2 linked regions of the Prochlorococcus marinus XMU1405 genome follow. The protein of the gene in region 1 interacts with the protein of each later gene in a pairwise test. Links are inferred from orthologs where the notes say so. Each region holds a gene or a part of one and is shown on either strand. Other genes may lie near its edges. The genes, in order: gyrB and gyrA.

Evidence for each region.
Region 2: the proteins of gyrB (region 1) and gyrA interact in binary tests that used the Escherichia coli proteins (3 or more experiments, as listed by UniProt). The link is inferred for Prochlorococcus marinus XMU1405 from one-to-one orthologs.

The regions. Positions count from the first base shown.
Region 1 is NZ_JAAORF010000003.1:548,868-559,763, reverse strand. The notes cover bases 505-3,384. They hold gyrB (DNA topoisomerase (ATP-hydrolyzing) subunit B), read left to right. Parts: upstream 505-900; coding sequence 901-2,868; downstream 2,869-3,384. Other genes in these bases: HA148_RS09105 (fluoride efflux transporter FluC), read left to right, coding at 3,198-3,384; HA148_RS09110 (hypothetical protein), read left to right, coding at 2,865-3,194; miaA (tRNA (adenosine(37)-N6)-dimethylallyltransferase MiaA), read right to left, coding at 505-735. In the rest of the region: more of miaA, read right to left, coding at 1-504; more of HA148_RS09105, read left to right, coding at 3,385-3,566; HA148_RS09600 (CrcB family protein), read left to right, coding at 3,563-3,892; mgtE (magnesium transporter), read left to right, coding at 3,936-5,342; HA148_RS09095 (RpoD/SigA family RNA polymerase sigma factor), read left to right, coding at 5,441-6,442; HA148_RS09090 (alpha/beta fold hydrolase), read right to left, coding at 6,427-7,341; HA148_RS09085 (carbohydrate kinase family protein), read left to right, coding at 7,431-8,429; tRNA (adenosine(37)-N6)-threonylcarbamoyltransferase complex ATPase subunit type 1 TsaE, read right to left, coding at 8,387-8,824; ahcY (adenosylhomocysteinase), read left to right, coding at 8,876-10,294; HA148_RS09070 (DedA family protein), read left to right, coding at 10,297-10,896. UniProt on the Escherichia coli protein: DNA gyrase negatively supercoils closed circular double-stranded DNA in an ATP-dependent manner to maintain chromosomes in an underwound state.
Region 2 is NZ_JAAORF010000002.1:349,933-361,108, forward strand. The notes cover bases 2,425-5,584. They hold gyrA (DNA gyrase subunit A), read left to right. Parts: upstream 2,425-2,785; coding sequence 2,786-5,383; downstream 5,384-5,584. Other genes in these bases: HA148_RS05595 (GuaB3 family IMP dehydrogenase-related protein), read right to left, coding at 2,425-2,607; crtL (lycopene beta cyclase), read left to right, coding at 5,408-5,584. Also shown: 16S rRNA (guanine(966)-N(2))-methyltransferase RsmD, read right to left, coding at 1-247; imidazole glycerol phosphate synthase subunit HisH, read right to left, coding at 261-878; trxA (thioredoxin), read right to left, coding at 890-1,213; more of HA148_RS05595, read right to left, coding at 1,444-2,424; more of crtL, read left to right, coding at 5,585-6,619; HA148_RS05610 (glycoside hydrolase family 57 protein), read right to left, coding at 6,625-8,208; HA148_RS05615 (2-isopropylmalate synthase), read left to right, coding at 8,434-10,074; HA148_RS05620 (hypothetical protein), read left to right, coding at 10,156-10,548; HA148_RS05625 (HDIG domain-containing metalloprotein), read right to left, coding at 10,557-11,176. UniProt on the Escherichia coli protein: A type II topoisomerase that negatively supercoils closed circular double-stranded (ds) DNA in an ATP-dependent manner to maintain chromosomes in an underwound state.

The sequences.
Region 1 (10,896 bases):
ATTTAAGACATCTCTCGCTTCACGGTAACCAATAGTTTCTAATATTGGTAAATCCGATCCATATTGAGAAATAATGTTTTTCGTTTCCTCGACAATTCCAGAAAGAAACATATTTTTTGTTCTTTCTAGAATTCTATCTTTTAAATTATCTCTATCTAATCCAAGCTCTAATATTCTCCAGTCAGGTGGAGTTTGAACTTTTTGATTTGAAAAAGGCTTACCTGTTACGTAAAAAACTTCTAAAGCTCTTATTGTTCTAACTTGATCAGCAAAATTGATTTTTTTGGTTAAAGTTGGATCACATTTTTGTAAAAGCTCCCAACATTTTTTCTGACCAAGTTCTTCTAATTGTCTTCTCAAATAATTTTGCGGAGGTACATCTGGTAGAAAAAAACCCTTTGTTATGGAATTAATGTATAGACCACTTCCTCCAACAAGAAAGGGTATTTTGTTTAGTTTTATTTCTCTTTTTATTGATTTTTGAGCAATTGCTTGAAATTGTTTTGCGTTAATTGGATTAATAGGCTCCTCAATATCTATTAAAAAATGCTTTATTTGTTTTTGTTGATTCTTAGAAGGCTTGGCAGTTCCAATATCCATAAATTTATAAATTTGTCTTGAATCGATATTATGTATACGAGTTTTAAAATATTTTGCAATTTCAATAGCTAATTCTGTCTTACCACTGGCTGTGGGTCCTATTAAAAGTATTACGTGAGGTGGATTAGAAGACATATTAATTTATGAAGAAAAATCTATTGGCTATATAATAAAGTGGTTAAATTTTTCATATACTTCGAGCCTTTCTCTTATTGCGGTGGTAAGTTTAATGAAAGAACTTTTAAAAATAATATTTTAAAAATAATATTTTAAAAGTTTATCGTTTTTTTTTTATATTAAATGAGTGAGGACAAAAGATCTAATAAAATCTCAAATGACTACGGTGCGGAACAGATTCAGGTTTTAGAAGGTTTAGAACCAGTTCGTAAACGCCCAGGTATGTATATAGGGTCTACAGGTCCTAAAGGTTTGCATCATTTGGTATATGAAGTTGTTGATAACTCGGTTGATGAAGCACTTGCAGGACATTGTGATCATATTGAAGTAGTTCTTAGAGCAGACGGATCAGCTTCAATTGCTGATAATGGAAGAGGTATCCCAACAGATATTCATCCAAGAACAGGGAAAAGTGCCTTAGAAACTGTGCTGACTGTTCTTCACGCAGGAGGAAAATTCGGAAGTGGTGGCTATAAAGTTTCCGGTGGTTTACATGGAGTAGGAATATCTGTAGTTAATGCTTTAAGTGAATGGGTTAATGTAACTGTTTATAGGGAAGGGAGTGAGTTTAATCAAAGATTTGAAAAAGGTGCATCAAAGGGTGAATTGCAAACTAAAAAGCAGTCTTCAAAACCTTTTAAAAAAGGGACCACAATTTGTTTTAAACCCGATAAAACGATTTTTTCTGGAGGAATCGAGTTTGAATATGCTCTTCTTTCGTCCAGATTAAGAGAATTAGCTTATCTAAATGGTGGTGTAAAAATTGTATTTAGAGATGAGAGAAATCAATTTTCAGATGGTTCGTTCAAAGAAGAAATTTACTTATATCAAGGAGGAATCAAAGAATATGTTCAATATATGAATTCAGAAAAGGAGTCAATTCATCCTGAGATAATTTATGTTGATTCACAGAAAGAAAACGTTTATGTAGAAGCAGCTTTACAATGGTGTTCAGATGTATTTTCAGATAATATTTTAGGATTTGCGAATAATATCAGAACTATTGATGGGGGTACCCATATTGAAGGATTAAAGACAGTTTTAACTAGAACTTTTAATAATTTGGCTAAAAAGAGGGGTAAAAGAAAAGATATTGAAAAAAATTTAGCTGGCGAAAATATTAGAGAGGGGTTAACTGTGGTTTTATCAGTTAAAGTTCCTGATCCAGAATTTGAAGGACAAACAAAAACTAAATTAGGTAATACCGAAGTAAGAGGAATTGTTGATTCTCTTATTGGCGAAGCTCTTACAAAATTTATGGAATTCAATCCTGGAATTTTGGACTTGATTCTTGAAAAAGCAATTCAATCTTTTAATGCAGCAGAAGCTGCAAGAAGGGCTAGAGAATTAGTCAGAAGAAAAAGTGTTCTTGAAAGTTCAACCTTGCCAGGAAAATTAGCTGATTGCAGTTCTAGAGATCCCTCAGAATCAGAAATATATATTGTTGAGGGCGATTCTGCTGGAGGCTCAGCAAAACAAGGCAGAGATCGAAATTTTCAGGCTATTTTGCCTCTTAGGGGTAAGATTCTGAATATCGAAAAAACTGATGATACTAAAATTTACAAAAATACAGAAATTCAATCATTAATAACAGCTTTAGGATTAGGAATTAAAGGTGAAGAGTTTGATGTTAGTTCCTTAAGATATCACAGAGTAGTAATTATGACTGATGCTGATGTTGATGGAGCTCATATTAGAACTTTATTATTAACATTTTTCTATAGATATCAAAGAGAGCTTGTCGAAAAAGGTTATATATATATAGCTTGTCCTCCTCTTTATAAAGTAGAGAGAGGTAAAAATCATAAGTATTGTTATAACGAGAATCAATTAAAGGATACTGTTTTAGGTTTTGGAGAAAATGCAAATTACAATATCCAGAGATTCAAGGGATTAGGTGAGATGATGCCAAAACAATTATGGGATACAACTATGAATCCCGAAACTAGGATGATGAAAAGAGTTGAAATTGAAGATGCACTTGAAGCTGACAGAATTTTTAACATATTAATGGGAGATAAAGTTGCACCTAGAAGAGAATTTATTGAAACTCACAGTAGTAAATTAGATATGGCAACTTTAGATATATGATTAATAATTTTCTCAAGAATTTCTGCTTAATTATTTTCGCACTAATTGCTCCAATAACTTTACCTGCTGGTGGGATTCAGAAAACATTAGATCAAAATAAGTTTTTCAGTAATATAAACGAAATTATATTGACTTCTAATACTTCTCTTTATTCTTTCCCTGAAATTAATTCTAGAGAATTATTAATTATTGATATTGGTACAACTTTATCAGTTTTACGTAATTGGAAAGTTAGCGAAAGTGAAATTTGGGTTAGGGTAGAGTTGGCTTCTAATAAATTATTAGATGATCCTAATAAGATTACAAAAGGCTGGATAAAAATGTAAATTTTGGATATTTCCTCAACAATTATTGTTTTATTTGGGAGTGCTTTTGGATTAATACTAAGGATGTTGATACAAAATAATTTAAAAATTAATACAGGATTTAATATTCAAAATACTTCAATAGTTAATTTCATTTCATCCTTTTTATTGGGAATTCTAGTAGCATTAAATTTTATCAATAATAAAATTTTATTTTTATTTTATACCAGTTTTTTAGGATGTTTTAGTACATTTTCTGCTTTTATATATCAACTATTTCTTTTATTACAAAAGAGAAAATTTATCCGTTTATTTTTTCACTATCTAGAAGTATTATTAATCTCATTTGTATGTTTTTATTTGGGTTATTATTTAATGCATATTATTAAATGAAAATAAAAAGTTTTAGTGGTATTCTTTTTGCCTGTTATATTGGTACATTTTTAAGGGCATTTATAAATAATAGTTTAGTTGTTTCAATCTTTGGATCATTTTTTTTTGGTTTTGTCATTGCAAAAAGATTAAGTTACTCGAGAGAAAAAATTATGTTAAACGGTTTCTTTTCGTCCTTTACATCTTTTAGTGGATTTATATATTTTTTGTACAAAATATTTAATCAAGGAGATTGGATAAAATTTATAATTTCTTTTAATTCAATTATTATCATAAATCTATTTACAATGTATTTTGGGTTTTGGATAAGTAGAAAAATTACTTAAATTTCTTATAATGGTGTTGTTACTTTGACAAGGGATTATATTTATGAATGAAAATAATCTTGAAGCGGTTACATCCTTATCTTCTGACTTAAGTATTAGAGAAAATATTATTATTCAACTTGAAGAATTGCTTGTTGCAGGAAATTATGATGAAGCAAAGTTACTTTTAGAACCTTCACAACCTGTTGATATTGCAGATGCTATTGGAAGCCTTCCTTTAATATTGCAGGCATTAGCATTTCGGTTGTTAAAGAAAAATGAGGCAATTGAGGTGTACGAATATTTAGATCCAATAGTTCAACAAACATTATTAGACAGACTACGTTCAGGAGAAGTTTTAGAAATCGTTGAGAAAATGTCTCCCGATGATAGAGTTCAACTCTTTGACGAATTACCTGCAAAAGTTGTACGAAAATTTTTGTCTGCTCTTAGTCCTGGTGAAAGGAAAGTTACAGCTGAATTACTTGGATATGAACCTGAAACTGCAGGCCGATTAATGACAACTGAATTCATAGATCTTAAAGAGATGCAAACAGCATCTGAGGCTCTTTCTCTAGTCAGAAAAAGAGCTCCATTTACAGAAACAATTTATAGTTTATACGTAACTGATAAAGAAAGACATTTAACGGGTATTCTTTCTTTGAGAGACCTCGTAACTGCTGATCCTTCTAAGCCAATTGGAGATGTTATGACAAAAGATGTAGTTAATATTTCCACGAATACAAATCAAGAAGAGGTCGCTAGAGCAATACAAAGATATGATTTTTTAGCTCTCCCAGTAGTTGATAAAGAAAAAAGACTTGTCGGGATAGTTACTGTAGATGATTTAATTGATGTTATAGAGCAAGAAGCAACAAGAGATATTTATGCCGCTGGGGCAGTTCAATCTGGAGATGAAGATGATTATTTTCAAAGTAGTTTATTTACGATAACTCGAAGAAGAATTCTGTGGTTGTTAATTCTGGTTTTGGCGAATGGTTTGACAACGAGAGTGATAGCGATGAATGATCAAATATTAAAAGAAATAGTTTTGTTGGCTGCATTTATTCCGTTGCTCATAGGAACTGGGGGGAATGTTGGCGCTCAAAGCTCAACAGTTGTTATTAGAGGTTTAAGTACTCAAAAATTGAAATCTCTTGGTGCTATTAAGGCAGTAGTTAAGGAAGCAATAACTGGGGCGCTTTTAGGAGTTTTGATGATGCTGGTAGTATTTCCTTTCGCATGGTGGCAAGGCGAAGGTCCTTTAATAGCCTCTGCGGTAGGAATAAGTTTAATATCCATAACTACCTTAGCTGCAACAACGGGAGCTATTCTTCCTTTGTTGTTTGACAGAATGAGATTGGACCCTGCTTTAATGTCATCTCCTTTTATAACAACTGTCACGGATATTGCAGGAGTATTTATTTATCTAAGTACAGCAAAATGGTTGTTAAGCTTTTCTTTAATATAAACACTAGGTATTTATTCTCATTTTTGTAAATTTGTGGATTTTTTTGTTTAACTTTACATTTCTTAATGGTATTGTTTACAAAACAATAAAAATCTTTCATGTCTTCTGAAACTTTGAGTGAAAATAAATTGGCGTCAATATCAAGTTTAAAAGCTAGTAATGATGTTGATCTTGTAAGATCTTATTTAAGGGACATAGGTAGAGTTCCGCTTTTATCCCACGAGCAAGAAATTACTCTTGGCAGGCAGGTCCAAGAATATATGCAAGTTGAGAGAGCAGAATTAGAAATTATTGAATTAACAGGCGATAAGCCAAGTATTGAGGAATTATCAAATAAATTAAGTTTATCTACTTCAATTATAAAAAAAAGACAAAGAGCTGGACAGAGGGCTAAAGAGAGAATGGTTGCAGCTAATTTAAGGTTGGTAGTAAGTGTTGCAAAAAAATATACTAAAAGAAACATGGAATTATTAGATTTAATTCAAGAGGGAACAATAGGATTAGTTAGAGGAGTTGAAAAGTTTGACCCTGCTAGAGGCTATAAATTTTCAACTTATGCATATTGGTGGATTAGACAAGGTATTACTAGAGCAATAGCTGAAAAAAGTAGGGCAATAAGGCTACCAATTCACATAACTGAAATGTTGAACAAATTAAAAAAAGGTCAAAGAGAGTTAAGTCAAGAAATGTCTAGAACCCCAACAGTAAGTGAACTTGCAAAATACGTAGAGCTTCCCGAAGAAGATGTTAAAGATTTGATGTGCAAAGCTGGACAGCCAGTGAGTTTAGAAACAAAAGTTGGCGATGGTGAAGATACTGTTTTATTAGATTTACTTGCAGGCGGAGAGGATTTGCCTGATGAACAAATAGAGATGGATTGTATGAGGGGCGATCTCCATTCTCTTTTGCATCAATTACCAGATCTGCAATGTAGAGTATTAAGAATGAGATACGGTATGGATGGTGATGAGCCAATGTCTCTTACAGGTATCGGGAGGGTATTAGGAATAAGTAGGGATCGAGTGAGAAATCTAGAGCGAGATGGATTAAGAGGTTTGAGAAGACTTAGTGATAACGTTGAAGCTTATTTTGTTTCCTGAAGAAAGTCACATATTAACTTATTCGTTTCTTCAGGTTCTTCATCGTGAGGACAATGTCCAGCACCTTTAACTATATCTAATCTCTTAATATTATTGAATTTTTTTTTCCATTCTATTGCTTCATTTAATGATTCCCAAGGATCTTTTTCTCCCCAAATTAATTGAATTGGGGTACCGATCTTATCAAATAGATCTGTAGCAAGATAGTCATCAAATAAGTTAATAAAGCCACGAAATGCCTCCTTAGAGTTTTTCCTCTTAGACGGTTTATATAAAATTTCTATTAGTTCTTCATCTATATTTTTTCCTGAAGGGTAAGCTTGTTCAAGTATTTTCTTTATAACTTTTGGATTGGCAGCTCTATTAAATAGAGTATTACTAATTATTCTTTGTCTTACCAACGTTTTTAATAAGGGCCTAAGTAAATTCATCAAAATATCATTTTTTTTCAAGCGTTTATCATCCATAGTTCTTTGTGCACAATCAATCAAAATGACACCTTTACAATTATCTTTGAGGATTTCAGCAGCTTTCAATGCAATAACACCACCAATTGAATTCCCTACCAAGTAAACAGGAGATTTTATTACCTCTGTACAAAATGTTGATATTTGATCACCCCATAAGTCAAATGAATATTTAATTGAGTTTTCTCTATCAGGTTCGTAATTTAATAAAGCACTAGGCTGACTGCTTTGCCCAAATCCTAATAAGTCTATTGCGTAGCAGTTAGAAAATTTACCGAGAAAATCTTGATTATGTCTCCAGTGGTTTTTTGATGCCCCAAATCCGTGAACTAATAATATTTTAATATTTTTTTCAGAAGCAGATTCTTTTGATAAAGACCAAGAAATTTCCCAATTCTTCCACTTCCAAGTTTCGGATTTATTTAAAGACACTATGAATACGCTTTTAATTAAACTTTAATTCAAAAAAAAATTATTCGTTTTTAATAAATTATTCTTAGGTAAGAAAATGCGTTCATTTTATGAAAAAGAAAAAGGTCATATGTGTTGGAGAGGCTTTAATTGACAGAATCAGAAATAAGTCAAATCAAGGATTTACAGATTTTTTGGGTGGTGCGCCGGCTAATGTTGCTTGTGCATTAAGAAAATTAAAAATAGATTCGATATTTATAGGAAGTTTGGGAAGTGATGATTATGGAAAAAAATTGATTATGCAATTTAATGAATTGGACGTTAATTTAGATTTCTTGCAAATAGATAATGATTCATCTACTCGCGTGGTTAATGTCGATAGAGATCAATTTGGAGATCGTTTTTTTTCAGGCTTTGAGAAACGTTCTCATTCATGCTTTGCAGACGAAATTCTAAGCAAGAAATTAATCCAACAAGAAATTCTAAATTTGGAGAAATCTTTTCTAGAAACAAAATATTTGGTTACAGGAACGATATTATTATCATCTTCAATATCAGCAGAGACTATTTTTTTCCTTCTTGAACAGGCTAAAAAATTTGATGTCAAAATAGTTATTGATTTGAATTGGAGAGAGGTGTTTTGGGATCATTCAAGTCTTTCATCAGAAACTAGTAAAGCCGCGAGAGTTGATTTAATCAAGAAATTTTTAAATCATGCAAATGTTTTAAAACTTGCTAAGGAAGAAGCAACTTTGTTTTTTGAAAATGAAAATCCCTTGCTAATTTCTCAACAATTATCTAATAAACCAGATGTAATAATAACTGATGGGAAAAATCCCGTTAGATGGTATGTCAATGGATTGCAGGGAAGTACTGATACTCCTACTTCACAAAAAATTGTTGATACAACTGGCGCAGGCGATGCTTTTCTAGCTGGCTTAATTTCAAAATTAATTTCTTCAGGCTATCCTTCCAATGAACTAGAGATAGAAGATTGCATCAAGTTCGCAAGTGTTTGTGGATTATTAACTTGTCTTGGTGAAGGCGCTATCGAGCAACAGCCATATTATGAGAAGGTTAATAAATTTTTGGGATCTCTTATTTCGTAATGTCTTCCATAATTTTTTGCGTAACTAATTTCTATTTTCCAGAAATTATCAATAACTGGTTCTATTAATTCTGGCCATTCAATAACTAAAATTGCTTGTCTTTGTATTGCCTCTTCTTCTTCTGAAATAAAAACTTCTTTTGCTGAAGAAAAATTTTTTAATCTGTATAAATCTAGGTGTATTAGTGGAATTTTTCCGGAGTTATAGTGATGCGATAAAGCAAATGTAGGGCTTGTAATGTCCTCAGATATTGATAAGCCTCTTGCAATTCCTTGTACAAATGAAGTTTTCCCAGCCCCTATTGGACCCTTTAATAAAACTATTGATTGGGGATTTAATTTTTGTGAGAGTTTTTTCCCTAAATTTAAAGTTTCTTTTAAATTTTCAACAAACACAAAATTGCATAAAAATCATTTATAGTTTAATAGAAAAAGTATTTACTAGATATGGTTATTGCAAACTCAGTTAAAACCTCCACACCAAATTACGTAATTGCTGATATTGCCTTATCAGATTTTGGTCGTAAAGAAATTAAAATTGCAGAAACTGAAATGCCTGGATTAATGGCACTTAGAGATAAATATCAATCTGAAAAGCCACTTAAAGGTGCAAAAATAGCTGGAAGTCTTCATATGACTATTCAGACAGCAGTATTAATAGAAACTCTTGTTGCTCTTGGTGCAGAAGTGAAATGGGCTTCATGTAATATTTTTTCAACTCAAGATCATGCGGCTGCAGCAATAGCAGATCAAGGAATTTCTGTTTACGCAAAAAAAGGTGAGACTCTTGATGAATATTGGCAATATACCCACTATATACTCGATTGGGGTTCAGACTCTCCAAATATGATCCTTGATGATGGGGGAGATGCAACTGGCTTATTGATACTCGGAAGTAAAGCAGAAAAAGATTTATCAGTTTTAAATAATCCCAGTAATGAAGAAGAAATTGCTTTATTCAATTCTATTAAGTCTAAGTTGGAAACCGATAGTGACTTCTATTCTAGAATTAAGGGTAATATTGTTGGTGTTACTGAAGAAACTACAACAGGAGTTGCAAGACTTTATCAACTTCAAAAACAAAATGCTTTACCTTTCCCTGCTATCAACGTTAATGATTCAGTAACTAAGAGCAAATTTGATAATTTATATGGCTGCCGAGAATCTCTAGTTGACAGCATAAAGCGTGCTACTGATGTGATGATTGCTGGGAAAGTTGCTTTAGTAATGGGTTTTGGAGATGTAGGTAAAGGTTCAGCACAGTCTCTAAGAGGACTTGGTGCAATTGTAAAAGTTGCTGAAGTTGATCCAATTTGTGCTCTTCAAGCGGCAATGGAAGGTTTTAGCGTTGTTACATTAGACGATGTTGTGGAAGATATAGATATATTTGTTACAGCAACTGGGAATTATCAGGTAATAACAAATGAAAATCTTGTCAAGATGAAAGATGAGGCCATAGTCTGCAATATTGGGCATTTCGATAATGAAATTGATGTGGCTTCATTGAAAGATTATCCATGGGAAAATATTAAGCCGCAGGTTGATCACATAACTTTACCGAGTGGCAATAAAATAATTCTTTTAGCCGAGGGAAGATTAGTTAACTTAGGTTGTGCAACTGGACATCCAAGTTTTGTTATGAGTAACTCTTTTACTAATCAAGTATTAGCTCAAATTGAACTTTTCAATAAGTCTGAAAAATATGCAAAAGAGGTTTATGTTTTACCAAAACATTTGGATGAGATGGTAGCTAGATTACATCTTGATAAAATTGGTGCAAAATTAACAAAATTAACTAAGGAACAAGCTGATTATATTAATGTCTCTGTTGAAGGACCTTATAAACCAGAGCTTTATAGATACTAAGGTTGACTTTAATTTTTGTGAATTTTCTTAATTCAATTCCGGACTATATTAGTTTGGCTGTTGAAAAGAATTCCACAATTGCATACCTTACTATTTGTTTGGCTATGTTTTTAGAAAATATAATACCTCCAATTCCTTCGGAAATAATCATGCCATTAGGAGGATTTTTCGTTTATCAACAAAAATTAAATTTCTATATTTTAGTTTTTTGGGGATTACTTGGAACAATTTTAGGATCATTGCCTTGGTATTACTTAGGAAGATTAGTAAATGAAAAAAGACTTTCAAATTTTCTAGATAAAAAAGGAAAATATCTTGGTATTTCTTCTAATGATTTAAGTAAAAGTAAAAGGTGGTTTGATAAATACGGTGTTTCTTTAGTTTTTTGGGGCCGATTAGTACCAGGTATAAGAACTTTAATTTCAGTTCCCGCAGGCGTAGAACTTATGCCATTAAGAAAATTTTTGATTTGGACTACATTTGGGAGCTTGTTATGGGTAGCACTTCTTACTTATGCAGGTTTTTTATTTGGTGAAAATTATTTAATCATTGAAACTTACTTAGATCAAATCAAATATGTTGTAAAGCCTATTTTAATTTTA
Region 2 (11,176 bases), on another replicon or contig:
TTTTTAAGCAAATTTTTGAGTTGTTTTTGTTTTTTTCAATTGCAATTATTTTTCTTGCACCATGATTATATGCCTCACAAGATATCGATCCTGTTCCACTAAATAAATCTAACCAGTTACTATTTTCAACCCTTTTATTTAGTATATTAAATAAAGCCTCTCTAACTCTTAATGTTGTAGGTCTCGTATAAATATTATTTGGGCTTTGGAGTCTTTTACCTCCTATTAATCTTAAGTTAGATTTCATCAGTAATTATGTGCTATTTAATATTACTAAGCCACCTTCTCAAAAGTTTTTCTCCAGTTTTACCAGATTTTTCCGGATGAAATTGACAAGCCAATAAATTATCATGCTCAATCATTGCAGTTAATTTTTCGGAACCATAATTTACCTGAGCTGCAATAATATTTAAGTCGTCTGGGATTGCATGATAGGAATGTACAAAATAGACCCAATTATTTAATTCTTTAAGCTCTAGTAAAGTATTTGGTTTTGTAGATAAAAGTTGGCACCAACCCATATGTGGGATTCTTTGGTTAACAATATTAGGTATTTTTTGTATTTTTCCTTTTAAAATTCCCAGACCTTGAACTTTTCCTTCATCGCTTGATTCAAAAAGGAGTTGGAGACCTAAACAAATCCCCAAAAAAGACTTCCCGCTTATGATCCATTTTTTTAAATCACTTATCAAATCAGTATTTATAAGATTATTCATTGCAGGATCAAAGGCTCCAACCCCAGGAAGTATTATCGCCTTACAAAGATTGGACTCATTAAAGTTTTTAATTAATATTATTTCTTCTCCAAGACTTTCTAGAGATTTTGTTACGGAATGAATGTTACCCATCCCATAATCTATAAGTCCAATTTTGTGCAAAGTTTTTTATTCTATAAATGCTTAGTTAAAGTGCTCGCAAGAGTTGCTTTTGGCACAGCACCAACAACAGTATCAACCTTTTGACCACCTTTAAAGATCATTAATGTAGGAATACTTCTAATTCCGTATTGACTGGCAACATTCGGATTTTCATCTGTATTTAATTTAAAAACTTTAATTTTCCCTTCAAAGTCTTTTGAGATTTCCTCTACAACTGGTGCAACCATCCTACATGGACCACACCATGGTGCCCAAAAATCAACCAATACTGGTAGATCACTTTGAAGTACATCCTTGTCAAATGAAGAGTCAGTTACGGCTGGAGCTGATGACATAATTTAAGTATTCCTTTTTGAAAATTTAGCAGGCAATTCTTTTAAGTGATGATTTCATTACAGATAAAATAATATAAGTAACAAAATATCTAAAAAAGCCCGATTAATCGGGCGATTTAGTGTGTGAGGAGTATGGGGTTTCCCCCATCATTTCATAATAACTCCTAATTAGATAATTGTTCAATTTAATGTTTAATTCTCTAAGTTTTTATAATACTGGTCTAAATGAACTACTTACCCATTCCAAGCTGCTGAGCTTTTTGATAAACCTTACCTTCTGTAAGAAGCGATGGTGCGATAACTATTTCAACTTCATGCATTTCTTTTATGTTTTTAGCCCCAAGAGTACTCATTGATGTTCTAATGGCCCCTAATAAGTTATGTGTCCCATCATCAAGTAGAGCTGGGCCTTTAATTATCCTTTCTAACGATCCTGTAGAACCAACTTCAATTCTTGTACCCCTTGGTAATACAGGACTTGGAGTTGCCATGCCCCAGTGAAATCCTTTACCTGGAGCATTTGAGGATTTAGCTATTGGTGATCCAATCATTACAGAATCTGCACCACACGCTAAACATTTACAAATATCTCCGCCCGTAACAATTCCCCCATCACCAATAATAGGAATATAACGACCACTTTCTTTAAAGTAATCATTCCTTGCAGTACTACAATCAGCTATTGCGGTAGCTTGAGGGATTCCAATTCCTAATACACCTCTTGAAGTACATGCCGCTCCAGGTCCTATACCAACCATTAAACCTGCAACTCCAGCATTCATAAGAAGTTTGGCAACTTCATAAGTGACACAATTACCCGCTACGACTGGGACATTCATAGATTGGCAGAGATCTTTAATATTTAATGTTTCCTTACCTTCCATACCAAGATGTTCGGTTGAAACAACTGTTCCTTGAAGGAAAAATAAATCTATTTTGGAATTATTAAGTGTTTCTTTGTACTTAATAGCAGCTTGAGGAGTTCCACTAAAAGCTGCGATGCCACCTCTTTCTTTGACCTCATTTATTCTTTGTAAAATCAATTCTTCCTTAACTGGTTCACTGTATATCTTCTGCATTAATGGAACAAAATCATTCTTCCCTACTGATGCTATTTGATTCAGTATTACATCAGGGTTTTCATATCGGGCTTGTATCCCCTCCATATTAATAACACCTAAGGAGCCTAATTTTGTAAGTTCTACAGCTGTATTGACATCCACAACGCTGTCCATAGCACTAGCTACTATAGGAACTTCTCTCTTAAAATCACCTATTGACCAGGAAGGATCAGTCAATTCGTAATCAAGTGTTCTTTTACCAGGGACTAAAGCTATTTCATCGATGCCATAAGCCCTTCTGACGTTTTTATTTAAGCCAAGTTCAATATTCAAGGAATTATTTATTATTCTGATTAAATTAACAACTAAAGGGGTAATAAGCCAAGGTTTATTTAAAAACAACAGGTTTTATTTTGATTTGTGTGTAAATGTGAGTATTTGGGAATTAAATAAATCTTTTTTTTTATTCATTATGACAATCAGCGATTATTATTAAGAAAAGTATTTTTGTATGTCTGATAATCTAGATTCCGATAATTCAGGGTTAAGCGAAGATAAGGACCGAATTATTCAGACTGACTTAAGAAATGAGATGTCGCGCTCTTACCTAGAGTATGCAATGAGCGTTATTGTTGGTCGTGCTCTTCCAGATGCGAGGGACGGATTAAAACCTGTTCATAGAAGAATTCTTTATGCAATGTATGAACTTGGTTTAACCAGCGGTAGGCCATACAGAAAATGTGCAAGAGTTGTTGGAGAAGTACTAGGTAAATACCACCCTCATGGCGATACTGCTGTTTATGATGCTTTGGTTAGGATGGCTCAGGATTTCTCTATGAGGATGCCACTTATAGATGGCCATGGAAACTTTGGTTCTGTTGATAACGACCCTCCAGCAGCAATGAGATATACAGAATCTCGTTTACAGTCTCTTACAGATGAAAGTTTATTAGAGGATATTGAATCTGAAACTGTAGATTTCGCCGATAATTTTGACGGTTCCCAGCAAGAACCAACAGTTTTACCTGCTAGGATTCCTCAACTACTACTAAATGGATCATCTGGAATAGCAGTAGGAATGGCGACTAATATTCCACCTCATAACTTAGGAGAATTAATTAGTGGTCTTAAATCAATCATCAATAACCCTTCGATTCAAGATAGAGAACTTTTTGAAATAATTAAGGGTCCTGATTTTCCCACAGGTGGTCAAATCTTAGGCAGAGATGGTATCAGAGAAACTTTCAAGACAGGGAGAGGTTCAATAACCATGAGAGGTGTGGCAAATATTGAGCAAATTAAATCCAGTGGTAGAGCAGAAAAAGATGCAGTAATAATTACAGAGCTTCCATTTCAAACTAATAAAGCGGCATTGATAGAGAGAATTGCTGACTTGGTTAATGAAAAAAAATTAGAAGGTATTTCTGATATTAGAGATGAAAGTGATCGAGATGGGATGAGGATTGTTATTGAACTAAAAAGAGATGCCTACCCACAAGTAGTTTTAAATAATTTATTTAAGTTAACACCTCTACAAAATAACTTTAGTGCAAATATCCTTGCTTTAGTAAAAGGAGAGCCCACAACACTTTCACTCAGGAAAATGTTAGACGTTTTTCTAGATTTTAGGGTTGAGACAATAAGGAGAAGAACAGCATTTTTATTAAAAAAGGCAGAAGAAAGAGATCATATTGTAAAGGGTCTTTTATTGGCCTTAGATGCTATGGATCAAATTATAAATCTAATAAGATCAGCGAAAGATTCAATATCAGCTCGAGAAAAACTACAAAACGACCATAAATTATCTTCCATACAGGCAGATGCAATTCTACAAATGCAGTTAAGAAGATTAACAGCACTTGAAGCAGATAAAATCAAAGGGGAACATAATGAGTTAACCCGAAAAATCAATCTATATCAGCAAATATTAAATAGTAAAGAAAGAATTTTTGAAATTATTCTTGAAGAACTTAATAAAATCGATGAAAGGTTCTCTTCTCCTAGGAAAACAGAAATACTAGATTTAGGCGGCGGATTAGATGATATTGATCTCATAGCAAATGATAGATCCGTAGTTCTATTAACTGAAGCAGGTTATTTGAAAAGAATGCCTGTTAATGATTTCGAATCTACCAGTCGTGGTTCAAGGGGTAAAGCTGGCACAAAAACCAAAGAAGATGATGACGTGAAATTATTTATAAGCTGTAACGATCATGATACTCTTTTGCTTTTCAGTGATAAAGGAGTAGCTTATGCTCTCCCTGCCTATAGGGTTCCTATGAGTAGCAGAACAGCAAAAGGGACTCCATCAGTTCAACTTCTCCCAATTCCAAGAGAAGAAAAAATAACTTCACTAGTTGCTGTGGATTCTTTTGTTGACGATCGTTATTTATTAATGCTAACCAAATCTGGCTTTATAAAAAGAACTGCACTTTCTGCTTTCTCAAAAATTCGTTCAAATGGACTAATAGCAATTAATCTTGAAGATGGAGACGCCCTAACCTGGGTCAGATTATCAAAAGAAGGTGATAGTGTTTTAATTGGATCTAAAACAGGAATGGCGATTCATTTCAGACTAGATATTAATGAATTAAGACCACTTGGCAGAACAGCAAGAGGGGTTAAATCAATGAACTTGAGAGAAGGAGACAATCTAGTTTCTATGGATGTTTTAACATCTAATTTGGTTGATCAATTGGCTAAAATTGAAGATCTTACTGATGATCTTGAAGATAATGTTGAGGAAAACTCTTCAGATGGACCATGGGTATTAATAGCCAGTGCATTTGGACTAGGAAAGAGAGTACCTGTAGCTCAGTTTAGATTACAAAAAAGAGCAGGCATGGGTTTGAGAGCAATTAAATTTAGAATTAACGATGATCAGCTAGTTTGTTTGAAGGTCCTTGGTGAGGGAGAAGAATTGCTACTTGTGACCGAAAAAGGGGTAATAGTAAGAACAAACGCTGATAAAATCTCTCAGCAATCTAGGGCAGCTACAGGAGTAAAATTACAAAGATTAGATGACGGTGATCATTTGTCTGAAGTAGTATTGGTACCTCATGAACAAATACAGGAAGAAGACCAACCTAGCACAGTTGAACAAAATTAAAAGCCTTATGGTTATCTAAATAATATGGAAATACTTGATATTTTAATTTTAGGTTCAGGTCCTGCAGCATTATGTTTAGCTTCAGAATTAGCCAAGGAGGATCTAAATATTAAGGGAATATCAACAAAATCTCCAAATGAAAAATGGGAGAATACATATGGTATCTGGGCATCTGAATTAGAAGAATTAGGGTTAGAGTCCTTGTTGTCACACCGATGGTGTAAAACAGTTAGTTTTTTTGGAGATGGGGAAAATAAAAAAGGGGATACTCCAACAAAACACAATTATGATTATGGTTTAATAAATCAAGAAGCCTTTCAAAATGAGCTTTTAAAAAAATGTAAAGGTATTGAATGGTTAAATGAAACAGCAAAAGACATTAAAGAAAAAAATAAACTATCTGAGGTAATTTGTTTTTCAGGTCTCAAAATAAAGGCGAGACTAGTTATTGACGCAAGTGGTCATAAAAGTAGTTTTATCAAAAGACCAGTTCAAAAGGAAATCGCTCAACAAGCCGCTTACGGAATTGTAGGTAAATTTACATCACCACCTGTCAATAAAGAACAATTTGTTCTAATGGATTTTCGTCCAAATCATTTAAACAATGAAGAAAAGTTATCATCTCCCTCCTTTCTTTATGCAATGGATCTTGGCAACGAGACTTTTTTTGTTGAAGAAACTTCATTAGCTAGTTATCCTGCATTATCCCAAGAAAATCTTAAAAAAAGACTTTATAAAAGACTTAATAGTAAGGGTATTGAGGTAAGTGAAATTTTTCATGAAGAGAATTGCCTTTTCCCTATGAATTTACCCCTTCCATTTAAAAAACAATTTGTACTTGGTTTCGGAGGGTCTGCAAGTATGGTTCATCCTGCATCAGGATACATGGTTGGATCTTTATTAAGAAGGGCTCCACTTCTTGCACAAAAATTAGCAATCTTTTTAAAAGAACCTCATTTAAGTTCACTAGAGTTAGCTTCAAAAGGTTGGGAAATCCTATGGCCTTACGAGTTAACACAAAGGCATAAACTTTACCAATATGGTCTAAGAAGATTGATGAGTTTTGACGAAAGTAGATTAAGAAGCTTTTTCTCAAATTTCTTTAGATTATCAACCAATGAATGGGTAGGTTTTCTTACTAATACACTTCCACTTCCAAAACTAATTTACGTGATGAGTAAGATGTTTATAAATTCACCTCTAAAAGTAAAACTAGGAATGCTCAAGTTAAATTAATATTTTTATTTTCGCCAATCATCAATATTGATATCTGGGAAAACTTTATCTTCTTCCTCAATATCTTCAAGAAATTTTAAATTAATATTTGAATGATTTTTAATCATTTCAACTATTTTCCAGAACCTGAACAAATGTCTTTCTATCCTCTCTTTTGCAAGCTCAGTTGTAGTTCCAGCTCTTAGTATAAAACTCCAATCAGAGGACTCAGAGAGAAGTAATTCTCTTGCTGCTTGTTTGAAAAGTCTTGGAGATAAGTCATTATTAAAATTTTTCGAGCATAACTCAACAAAAGTTGACCCTGCTTGAGTGATTTCCGGAACAATCCACGCATTTGCATCATTAATCCAATAGTTATGGTAACCTCCTTGTCCCCAGCTTGATGGTGATGGATCGCAAATCTGAAGATTTGGCTTTTGAATTAAGAATTCTTTTAAATTTGTAAGCTTAATTGAATATTTAGTAGAGTTTTTTAAAATATTTTCAATGAAAAAAGGTCCTTCATACCACCAATGACCAAATAACTCTGCATCGAATGGAGCTACCAATAAGGGCTTAAAGGAAGAGGATAATGTTAATTTTTCTAATTGCTTGGACCTCGCGAGAAGATAAGAATCAGCATGTTCTGCAACCTTCTTTTTGGCTTCATTTTCTAAGTAAAACTCCTTTTCCCCTAATGGCACCTTATCATCTGTAATCTTATGAAACTTCAATCCCAAAGGTCTTTTAGTTGAGATACCTTTCTTTTGGAGTTTGGAGACAGGTAATTCCCATCCCAAATCTTTATGAAATTCCCGATAAACTTTGTCTCCCGGGAAACCGTCTTTTGAAGACCATACGGGTAAAGTTGACTCATTATCTCTTCCAAAGAAGGCAACTCCTTTTTTCGAGCATATTGGAGCGTACACGCCATACCTAGGCCTTGGTGTAGCGTTTAGAATACCGTGACCATCTAAGATTGCATATCTAATTCCGGAATTAAATAACATTTCATCTAAATTCTCATAATATGCACATTCAGGTAACCAAATACCTAAAGGCATAGTTCCAAAAATATTTTCATGATTCCTTATGGCAGTATTGATTTGTCCTTTAACAGTCTCTGGATTCTCCCTTAATATTGGCAAATATCCGTGTGTGGCAGCACAAGTAAGAATATCCAAATTACCAGATTTATTTAAAACTCTAAACTTTTCAATTAAATTTCCAGAACAATTTTGCCAATATAAGTATTTGTTATTAAGGTTATTCAATAAAAATCCAGAGGCATTTTTTTCTTCTTTTGGCAGTTCTTTTAAGAAATCTTTTCTTGTTTCAATCCAACTTGGGAATGTTTCTTGAATTTTTTTATTATTTAGAAGTGATAATAATGTCGGAGACAAACTAATAGTAAGTTTGGTATTTAAAGGATTTTCATTTTTAGAGGATTCTATTGATTGAAGTAGTGGTATGTAACATTCCAAAATCGCCTGAAATAACCAATCCTCTTCTAGGGAGTTTTTTTCATTTTTTCTGACATAAGGTAGATGAGCATGTAAAACTATCGCTAACTGTCCTAAAACATTATTTTTAGAGTATTGCCCATTCATACTTTTTAAATTTATGCCTATGGTTCTACAAAAAATCGAAATTATTTTTTATAAAAAGAAGGTTTTAATCATAAAAGAATACTTTAAAAATTAAAGTATTTGATTTTTTTTTTCAGAATTTTAACCAATATTATTTAAGTTATAAACTTTCATCAAATTTTTTTTGAACACAATCTAGTCAAAATTTTTTAATTAGCTTAATATAAGCTTAGGTTATTCCTTCTGATGTCAAAAGATCCTGGAAGAATTTTGATCTTTGATACAACTCTCCGAGATGGAGAGCAATCTCCTGGTGCCAGTTTAAATCTCGAAGAAAAACTTGCTATCGCCCATCAATTAGCAAGACTAGGAGTAGATGTAATTGAAGCTGGATTCCCTTTCGCAAGTCCAGGAGATTTTAAAGCTGTTAATAAAATTGCTAATGCCGTAGGGAAAGAAAATGGACCTATAATTTGCGGTTTAGCTAGAGCATCTAAAGGAGATATAAAAGCATGTTACGAAGCAGTAAGTCCAGCTCCGAAAAGAAGGATACATACTTTTATTGCGACTAGTGATATTCACCTTAAACATAAACTTAAAAAATCCAGAAAAGATGTTCTTCAAATAGTTCCAGAAATGGTTAATTATGCAAAATCCTTAGTAGATGATATTGAGTTTTCTTGTGAAGATGCCTCAAGAAGTGATCCTGAATTTTTATACGAAGTGATTCAACTAGCAATTACTGCAGGAGCGACAACAATAAACATCCCTGATACTGTTGGATTTACAACTCCTAGTGAATTTGGCAAACTAATTACCGATATAAATAAAAATGTTCCAAATATTGATGAGGCAGTAATTTCGGTTCATGGGCATAATGATTTAGGTTTAGCAGTAGCTAATTTTCTTGAAGCAGTAAAAAATGGAGCAAGACAACTAGAATGTACTATTAACGGAATTGGTGAAAGAGCCGGAAATGCCTCTCTAGAAGAATTAGTAATGGCACTTCATGTTCGGAAAAGTTTTTTTAATAGTTTTTTCAAAAGAAATCCTAATTCACCAACGCCTCTTACTGCCATAAGAACCGAAGAAATAACAAAAACCTCTAGGCTTGTTTCCAACCTAACTGGAATGACTGTACAACCAAATAAAGCAATTGTGGGAGCTAATGCTTTTGCACATGAGTCAGGCATTCATCAAGATGGGGTTTTAAAAAATAGACTAACTTACGAAATTATCGATGCACAAACTGTTGGTTTGAGTGATAACAAAATATCTTTGGGGAAACTTAGTGGAAGAAGTGCAGTAAGAGCAAGATTAGAAGAGATGGGATATGACTTGAGCCGAGAAGATTTAAATGATGCTTTTGCTCGTTTTAAGGATTTAGCTGACAGGAAAAGAGAAATTACTGATAGAGACTTAGAGGCAATTGTAAGTGAACAAGTTCAGCTCCCAGAAGCTAAATTTCAATTAAGTCTTGTTCAAGTAAGTTGCGGTAACGCATCTAAACCTACTGCCACCATTTCGCTTCTAAACACAGAAGATAATACTGAGGATACTGCTGTATCAATAGGTACTGGACCCGTTGATGCCGTATGCGAGGCTTTAAATAAATTAGCTAAAGTTCCTAATGAATTAATTGAATTTTCTGTTAAGTCGGTAACAGAGGGAATTGACGCTTTGGGCGAAGTAACAATAAGAATAAGGAGGGATAATAAAATATATTCTGGTCATTCTGCGGATACAGATGTTGTAGTTGCGGCAGCGAATGCTTACGTTAATGCTTTAAATAGGCTAGTGTTTTCTGAGAAAAAAAATTCAATTCACCCACAATATGATAATTTAGAAAATTCGAATAACACATTTCTATCCAAACACTCAGATTAAAGTATTTTTTAGGAATATTAAGTAGCATTAAAAATTGTCTCTTAATATTGTAGATTAATCTCATAGCTAAAGCAGTTAATAATGAGAGAAAGGTTACTAGGATATTGGTCACTTTCATGGGTTGGGTTAATCAGTAATATAATTGCACTTCCAATAATTGCTCTAATTATTAGTTATGGGCCTCCACTAAAAGTTGCGAATATAACTCTTGCCATAAGTCTTGGTTGGCCTGCGGCGATCGTTGGAATAGTTTCTTCAGCAGCTCTTTTAGCAGAGAGAAAATGGGGAGTAACTTTAACTTTAGTATCTCTATCAATGGTAATTTCTGGTACAGGTCCTTATTCAGTAGTGAGACTCATAACTCTTAAAGATATTTTTGGAATTGGTGGGTTTACTCTTTTAACAACATTATTAAGTACATTAGCTCTTATATATTGGTGTAATCCAAAACATCGAAGAAGTATTAGGCTCTAAAATTAAAATTAAGAAAAAGTATTATTCTTACTGGTTGGATACTGAATTCTTCTATGTCTAATTCTTTTCCACACATTCAAAAATGCCCTTTTTATTAGAAAAATTTCTCCTTTCGATAAATTACTATCATCTAATTGACCATCTTTTTGACGCGAGTAGATAATATTAGATATTGTTTCCAAAGCTTCTTCATCAGATGCGTTAATATTCATAGCTCTTAGTGCTGCTTCACATCCATCTGCAAGCATTAAAACAGCTGTTTCTTTTGACTGAGGAATAGGGCCTTTATATCTAAAATAATATTCATTTATGTCGAGATCTTTTTCTTTAGCTTTTTGAAAAAAATATCCCATCTTTAGAGTACCTTGATGTTCGGGGATAAAATTAGCTATCAGTTTAGGTAATCTATTTTTTCTTGCAAATCTCAATCCCTCATCAACGTGTGCCTGTAAGACTTCTGCACTTTTAATCGGATCATCTAATTCGTCATGCGGATTTTTTAAACCATCCTGATTTTCGATAAACCAATTAGGTGCATGTAATTTCCCAACATCATGATATAGAGCTCCAGTTTTAATTAGATCAATATCACCACCAATCATTCTTGTAGCTTCCTCTGCTAGACCAC